2 regions of the Streptomyces sp. NBC_01176 genome follow, and region 1 is predicted to be linked to the other one. Evidence: riboswitches for the same ligand, from Rfam matches in the RefSeq annotation. Region 1 holds a riboswitch; the other holds the start of a gene.

The links. A riboswitch is a leader RNA that binds a small molecule or an ion and turns the genes downstream of it on or off. The one in region 1 is predicted to bind cyclic di-AMP.
Region 2: it holds a riboswitch for cyclic di-AMP, as region 1 does, so the genes downstream of both, OG199_RS36520 (C40 family peptidase) here and OG199_RS08530 (LysM peptidoglycan-binding domain-containing M23 family metallopeptidase) in region 1, are expected to answer to the same signal.

The regions. Positions count from the first base shown of each region.
Region 1 covers NZ_CP108600.1:2,027,273-2,031,413, forward strand. The annotation lists gene OG199_RS08520 (TetR/AcrR family transcriptional regulator) at 51-671, shown strand; gene OG199_RS08525 (SGNH/GDSL hydrolase family protein) at 760-1,545, opposite strand; gene OG199_RS08530 (LysM peptidoglycan-binding domain-containing M23 family metallopeptidase) at 1,819-2,658, opposite strand; cyclic di-AMP (ydaO/yuaA leader) riboswitch at 2,664-2,820, opposite strand; gene OG199_RS08535 (tyrosine-protein phosphatase) at 3,373-4,141, shown strand, end outside.
Region 2 covers NZ_CP108600.1:8,381,302-8,385,442, forward strand. The annotation lists gene OG199_RS36510 (GNAT family N-acetyltransferase) at 1-333, shown strand, start outside; gene OG199_RS36515 (hypothetical protein) at 592-1,431, shown strand; cyclic di-AMP (ydaO/yuaA leader) riboswitch at 1,591-1,765, shown strand; gene OG199_RS36520 (C40 family peptidase) at 1,822-3,735, shown strand.

The DNA of each region.
Region 1 (4,141 bases):
GATCGGCCACCGGGAGCCGTCCGACCCGGGCGAGGCACTAGGGTTGCCGCGTGGCAAGGGTGCGGTTGAGCGTGGCGGAGCGGCGTCAGGAATTGCTGCGGGCTGCCATCGGACAGATCGAGGCGCGGGGCGTGGCGGCGGTACGGATCGCCGACGTGGCCTCGTCGCTCGGGGTGAGCAACGCGTTGGTGCTGTACCACTTCTCCACCAAGGAGAAGCTGGTCGCGGCCGCGTTCACCCACGCCGCCGAGGACGACCTCGCCCATCTGCGCAAGCTGCTCGGCCGCCGTACGTCCGCGCTGCGACGACTGCGCGCGGCCGTCCGCTGGTACGCGCCGACCGGCCAGGCCAAGGGCTGGCGACTGTGGATCGAGGGCTGGGGCGCGGCGCTGCGCGAGCCCGCGCTGCGGGAGGTCACGCGTGACCTCGACAGGCAGTGGAAGGCCGCGATCACCGAGGTGATCGCGGAGGGAGTGGCCGGCGGCGAGTTCCGGTGCCCGGATCCCGCGGGAGCCGCGCTGCGGCTGACGGCGCTGCTCGACGGGCTGGCGGTGCAGATGACCGCCTACACGGGCGCGGTGTCGCGGGCGCGGGCCCAGGAGTGGGTGGACGACGCGCTCGCGCGGGAGTTGGGAATCGAGCGGGCGGCCCTGACGGCGGCGGTGCGCTGAGGCGCCTGCCCCGGCACATCCCCCGCCGTGTCCGGGGCGACGCCCCCCCGCGGTCCCGCCCGTCGGCCGTCCCGCGATGTCACGCGGCTCAGGCGACGGATCCGATCCGCATCCTGATGTCGTTCGGCGACAGGCTGCCCTTGGCCGCGACATGGTCGCCCGAGGACTCCCCGCGCAGCCTTCGTCCGATCCACGGCACGAGGTATTCGCGCGCCCAGTGGATGTCGTCGCGCCGTACCTCCAGCGTGCCGCGGGGCGGCAGGGGCGGCCAGGGCTGGTCCGGGTCGGCGGGCACGTCGAGGCCGAGGACCTGGCCGGCCCGCAGCGCGACCCGGGTGTGGCCCTCCGGCGACAGGTGCAGTCGGTCGCCGTCCCAGGCGCGCCGGTCCTGGATCGTCTTCAGGGACCACAGGTCGAGGACCGGACAGCCGTACCGGTCCGCGATGGCCCGCACATGTCCGTTGTACGTGGCGATCTTGCCGCGCAGGTGCTTCAGCACCGGGACGCCACGGGTGTCGAAGCCGGTCGTCACCATGACGGTGCCGACGGCCGAGGTGAGGTCGGCGACCGCGCGCTCGAAGCGCTCCGCGACCTCGTCGGGGTCGGTGCCGGGCCGGATGATGTCGTTGCCGCCCGCGCAGAAGGAGACCAGGTCCGGGGCGAGTTCCTTGGCCCGCCGGAGCTGGTCGTCGATGACCTGGTCGAGCAGCTTCCCGCGGACGGCGAGGTTGGTGTAGGTGAAGTCGCCTTCCGGCTGCCGGTCCGCGAGCAGTACCGCGAAACGGTCCGCCCAACCGACGAAGGCTCCTTCGGGGCCGGGGTCGCCGACGCCTTCGGTGAAGCTGTCCCCCACCGCCACGTACGACCCGATCACCGCTCTGTTGTCACTCTTCGAATCGTCTGCCACGTCGAGCCATGATTCACCTTGGGATGTGAGCTACGCGACCGTAGGAATGGGTTGACGGGTGGTGAGATAAGCCACTCATAAAGACCGGCGAAATCCGGAATAGGGTTCTCTCAGGCGTGGTTGAACAGCCGCCACACCTGGAAGACCGTGATCCGGAGACGACGCCGGCACGGCATCGACGAGACACCGCGGGCCGGACCCCGGGATCGTGGGGTCCGGCCCGCGGGTCGCGTGGGGGCGTCAGCCGACGACGACTCCGTACGAGCGCAGGTACGCGACCGGGTCCATGTCCGAGCCGTAGTCCGGCGTCGTGCGGATCTCGAAGTGCAGGTGCGGACCGGTGACGTTGCCGGTCGCGCCGGAGACGCCGACCTGCTGCCCCTCGGTCACGGTCTGCCCCGCCGCGACGGAGAGCGCGGACATGTGGGCGTACTGCGAGTACCGGCCGTCCGCGTGCTGGATGACGACCTGGTTGCCGTACGCGCCGCCCCAGCCGGCCGAGACGACGGTGCCCGCGGCGACGGACCTGATCGTGGTGCCGGTCGGGACCACGAAGTCCACACCGGTGTGGTAGCCGCTGGACCACATGCTGCCGGGCACCTTGTAGCCGGTGCCGATGGTGGCCCCCTCGACCGGCAGGGTGTACCCGGCTGCGGCGGCCTTGGCCGCGGAGGCCTGGGTGGCGGTGGACGCGGCCGGCTGCGCGGCGCCCTGCCCCTCGATCGTGAGCTTCAGACCGGGGTGGATCGCCGTCGGATCGCCGCCGACGACCGCGCGGTTGTCGGCGTAGAGCTTCTTCCAGCCGCCGCTGACGTGCTGCCGGTCGGCGATCTTCGCGAGTGTGTCGCCGGCCTTCACGACATAGGTCTTCGCCGCGGTCTTCTCCGCGGCGGTCCCAGGTACGGAAACCGTCGTGATCTTCTGCACGGCGGACGGGACCGCGGCCGCCGGGGCCGCGGCATGGGCGCAGACGGCCCCCATCAGCGGCATTGCGAGCGCGGCACCACCGGTGCCGAGCACGGCGATCGAGCGGGGCAGACGCAGGAACTTGGGGCGACGGTGCTTACCCTTCGCGGGCATGGCGCATTTCCTCTCCGGCGCCTGCGAGGTGAGCTGTCGGGTGCGGACTGGAGATGTCCGGCCGCGCGGCAGCGCGGCTGTACCCCTAGCCGTTCCGGAGACCGGAACAGGCGCGATACCTGTGGATCCCCCGCTCCTGCCGCGTACGGGTGAGTGCGGATTCCGGGCGGCGGCAGGATTGGGCGTCCGTCCGGATTGAGGGCGAACGTAGGCGAGGGGAGAGGGCGTCGACAACTGTGCGCGATCCCCGCACGCACCCTTTTCATGATCGATGCCCGAATTGCCCGTCACCCTCCGTGCACAGCGCCCCCTCCATCCCGGCAATCCGCGCGGCGGTCCGGGCACATGGTGGAGGGAATGCCGCCACGCATCGTCACGCGTATGACGCTGCTCACGCACGTCCTCCCATGTAGCCATATTCCCGGGCGAGTTCGACCTGAAGTGACAACTGACACAAAACGCCAATATCAGACAAAGGTTGATGACCGCGGCGCACCGAGATCCCCGCGCGGTCCCGGGCGCGGTCCGTGGTGCAACAGCACCGCATTTCGATGCACTTCACCTGTTTCACCCGTCCGTGCGCCCCGAGAGCGCCGTTCTCGGGGCGCCTGTGGACAACTCATTGCCCGAGGAACCCATGTCGTATCGTCGAGAGGCGATTCCCGTCGGCGAGCAACGACGAGCGGTGCCGACGGCCCTATGGGAGGAGCCCCCGTGACGCAGCAGGTCCCGTCGACCGAGCCCGAGCTGGCCGGAGTGCGCAACTTCCGAGACGTGGGCGGCCTGCCCACCGTGGACGGCCGACGGGTGCGGTCCGGGCGGCTGTTCCGCAGTGGTCACCTCGCGCACGCCACGGAGGAGGACGCCGTGTTCCTCTCCTCGCTCGGCCTGCACACGATCTTCGACTTCCGCAATGCCTCGGACCAGAAGCTGGAGGGGCCGGACGTCGAGCTGCCCGGTGTCCGGAACGTGAACCTTCCGCTGACGGACCCGGCCGACGGCAGCGAGTTCTGGAAGATGGTCCGCGACGGCGAGCTCGACCAGCTCCGTGCCCACCTCGGCGACGGCCGGGCGGCGGACCGGATGATCGGTTCGTACCGCACGATCATCACCGAGCGGACGGCCGAGCACTCCCAGGTGCTGCACGCCCTGGCCGAGGACAGCGTGCCCGCGCTGATGCACTGCGCGGCGGGCAAGGACCGCGCCGGCCTGTCCATAGCCGTGACGCTGCTCGCCGTGGGCGTCGAGCGCGACGCCATCGTCGCCGACTACCTGGAGTCGAACGCGCGGCACCGCCGCTACAAGGTCCACCGCAACGGCACCTCGGACACGGCCCGCTCCCCCGAGGTCATGGAGCTGCTCAGCCCGCTGTTCGACGCGCGGGCCGAGTATCTGACGGCGGCCTTCGAGACGATCGAGGAGACCTGGGGCGGCGTCGACAGCTACCTGGAGCAGGCCCTGCGCCTCACCCCCGACCTGCGCG
Region 2 (4,141 bases), 6.4 Mb from region 1:
AGGCCACCGCACACCCCGGGCGACACGATGATCGACCTGCTGCACCGCCCCGAACGCATGATCCTGCCCGAACTCGCCGCCTATCCCGCGCATCTGCACATCGACCTGCTCCCGGACTGGCAGCGCAGGGGCCATGGCCGGGCGCTGATGCACACCTTCCTCGCCGCGCTCGCCGATCGCGGTGTCCCGGCCGTCCACCTCGGCATGGTCACCGCCAACACGTCCGCCCGCGCCTTCTACGACCGTCTCGGCTTCCACGAGATCCCCGTACCGGAACCGGGCCCCTTGACCTACCTGGGCAGGCCGACGGACGGCCCGCTCGGCTCACCCTGAGGCGCACGGGCGGTGGGGGCCGGGCCCGCGACAGGGACAGGGCACGGCCGGAGTCAACCTAATGACGATCACGTCCCTCTATACGAGGAGACGTCCTGCGGGTGGTGGGGGGAGAGGGCATTGCTTAGGGCGGTGGAAGAGCGTCGCGGCGATGTCGGCAACGGTCATGGACGGACGGCGGGACCCGGCGACGGTCCACCGCCGTCCGCCGCGGGCGACGACGCGCACGGGCGACCGGGTGGATCCCCGTACCGGTTCGTGTCGTTCGTCGGACGCACCCTGCGCGGCGAGTGGCACGGCATGGTCGTCGAACCGTTCCGGCAACTCCTGCGCCGTGGACTGTCCGGACTCGTGCTGGCGTTCGTGGCCGCCTTCGGGGTCATCTTCTTCCACGCGATCGCCCAGCATCCGGCCGGGGCCACGGTGGTGCGGCTGACCGGCGGTGTCAAGGCGTCCCTGCCCCTGCCGCTGGCCCTGCTGCGTACTCCCGTGTCGCTGTACGTGCCCGCCCTCGACCTTCCGGTGTGGGCGGGCATCACCCAGCTGTTCCTCGCGTTCGCCCTCGCCGAACTCGCCCTCGGCCGGGCCCGGACGCTGGTCATCGCGTACGTCACCACGCTGGCGGGCACCCTCACCGTCCGCGTGATGATCGCGATGGGCCCGGGCTGGTGGGGCCTGGGGCTGCCCCCCGAGATCGGGCAGGTGCTGGACACCGGCCCGTCCGCCGCCGTGGTGGGCCTGTTCACCTATCTCGCGGTCGTCCGACGGGCGCCCGTGGTGTTCGCGCTCACCGGCGGCTCGATGGTGTGGGAGTCGATCGTCAAACCCAATCTGGCGGGTCGGGAGCACCTGATCGCCGTGGCCGCCGCGATCGTCCTGGGGCTGCTGCACGGGCGCTGGCGAAGACCCGTGCGGGCCCTGTCGGTCCTGCTCGGCTCGCGCCGAGCGGACGATCGGCCGACCGGCGGCCCGGACCTGTCGAGACCGGCGGTCCCGGCGGCCGTGGCGGGAACACCGGCCGCTGCGGTGTCACCGGCCCTGGCGGACCCGTCGGGTCCCGCGCGTCGCGCCGACGAGCCACGGGCGCACCTGCGCTGACACCGGCGCCGTGGTGCGCAAACTCACCCGAGATCGGGAGTACGACGAAGGTCACAATTACATATCGGACACATCGCACTTCAATCTTCACGTGAGGCACACAAGTTGGCTAAGTTGGCGACAGGCCACACGACTTCCTCCGGCGAACCTCGCCGGGTCGCTTGGCCTCCGCCTAATCCGGTGCGGCCTCCTGGCCACCGGAGCCGGGGACCCAACCGAACCCTGGGGTGAATCGGCCCAACTGCCCTACCGGGCAGAGGCCGTAGGGCATACCTTCCGGATCCGTCCGCCCGAACCCGACAGCTAACTCGGTAGGCGGAGCACGGAAGGAGTACGTCTGCCATGGCGCCGGAACGCACCCCGGGCCCTGGAGGCAACAGCCTCCCCGGCATGCCCCGCTCCGCACCCGCGACGGTGGCCCGCTCCTCGGCGGACCTCCCGCAGAGCCCCAACTCCGCGTCCCTCGGCGGAGACGACGGTCCGAGCCGCGAAGAGGTCCAGCAGCGGATCAGCTCCTTGTACGACCGGGCCGAGACGGCCACCGGGAACTACAACGCGACCCGCGCGATGACCTCCGGTTCGCGTAAGCGCGTCAACCCCGCCCGGGACAACGGGCGCAGGAGCACCGACGCCGCCCTCGACGACGTGTCCCGGCCCTGGTTCGACGTGGGCCGTGCCCAGTTGGGCCCGACCGTGCCGGCGAGGCTGCCGGCCGACAGAACGCCGAAGCGTGCGGCCGAGGCGCGCCCCGCGCCTGCCGCGAAGCGCCTGGAGGGCGGACCCTCCGCCCGAACCGCGGGTCGCCCCGTTCCGGAGCTGACCGCCGGACCGGGAGCGGGCCCCGTGGCCGAGTTGACCGCCGGACCGGCGGCCGGGACTGAGCCGGCCTCCGGGAGGGCCGTCGCGGCGCTGCCGGCCGGGACCGGAGCGCGACAGGAGGCGGTCAAGGCCCTGCCCGCGCCGGCCACGGAGTCCGGCCACTCCTCGCTGAAGAACCGCAAGGAGCAGAACCGGCGCAAGCTCGCACTCGCCCGTGAACTGCTGTCCCGGCACGTCGTCCAGCAGCGGATCGCCCCGATCGCGGCGATCGAGGCGCCGCCCGCTCAGGAGATCTGGCCCACCCCGGAGGAACGGACCCGCCGCGAGGCCGAGGAGCAGTGGCGGCGACAGCAGTCGGCCGGCCTGGCCATGGGCGCAGCCGTGGACACGGCCGCACGTGCGGGCATGGCCGCACCGGCCGGTACGGACGCGTCCCTCGGTACGGGCATGCCCCTCACCGCGGACATGACGTTCACCTCGGACACGGCGTTCACCCCGGGCATGACGTTCAGCTCGGACACTGCGTTGGCCTCGGGCATGACGTTCAGCTCGGATGCCGCGTTCGCCCCAGGCGTGACGTTCGGCTCGGACACTGCGTTGGCCTCGGGCATGACGTTCAGCTCGGATACCGCGTTCGCCCCAGGCGTGACGTTCAGCTCGGACACTGCGTCGGCCTCGGGCATGACGTTCAGCTCGGATACCGCGTTCGCCCCAGGCGTGACGTTCGGCTCGGACACTGCGTCGGCCTCTGGCATGACGTTCGCTTCGGACACGGCGTTCCCCCCGGGTATGACGTTCACCTCGGACACGGCGTTCGCCCCGGGTACGCCCTACGCTCCGGAGCTGTCCTACGCGCAGGACATGCCCTACGCCCCCGACCAGTTCCAAGGTCCGGAGCCACTCCGTGCCCCGGATTTGCTTTTCGTCCCGGAGGCGCCCGTCGCCTCGGAGACGGCCTACAGCCCGGCCATGACCATTGCCCCTGCCCCGTCGGTCGTGTCCGCTCCGTTCGCCCCGTCCGTCGCTCCCGACGCGTCCTTCGTCCAGGCCGCGCCTGTCACCGCGGGAGTACCCACCACCGTGGGCACGGTCATGGCCGGCGGCGACACGTCCGGATCGGGGTACGACATGAAGGCAGCCAAGGCACTGGCCTTCGCCCGTGCCCAGATCGGCAGGCCGTGCGTCTGGGGCGCGGCCGGGCCGGGTTCCTACGACTGCGCGGGCCTCACCCGGGCCGCGTGGATGGTGGCCGGGGTCGCGCTCCCGCGCACCGCGCGCGACCAGGCGACGGCCACCACGGCGATCCCGCTCACCGACCTCCGCGTCGGCGACCTGATCTTCTTCTACGGCGACGTCAGCCATGTCGGCCTCTACATCGGCAACAGCATGATGATCCACGCGCCGAGCCCGGGGGCGTACATACGCGAGGAGTCGATCTTCTACGCCGGACAGGCGGCGATCCACAGTGCCGCGCGGCCCGCGTAAGAGGCCGGGAGGGCTCGCGCGCGACTGCCGTCCCGCAGCCTGAAGGGGGCTGTCGAAGCGGCTGGTCCGGCACGACCTGCCGGACGCCCGCGCCGACCTGGCGCGGGCGTCGGGCCCCGCCTCGGGCACCCCCTCGGACGGCGCGCCGGCTCACGCATCGAGTCGTCGAACGGGCCTACGCGGACGGCTACTTGCCCGAGACGGTCGTGCACGTCGCGGTCGCGTTGGTGACCACCGGCATGTGGTCGGACGTACTCTCCTCCACCGCCAGCCGGCCTCGGAAAGTGACCGGTGGCGCTGCCTCGGGCGACTCGTCCGGGGAGCGCACGGTTCCTGCGCCGGTCGTTCGCCGTCCGCTTGTCCCCGGCGTACGCGGCGGCATGCCGGTGGAGGCTCCTACGTCGAC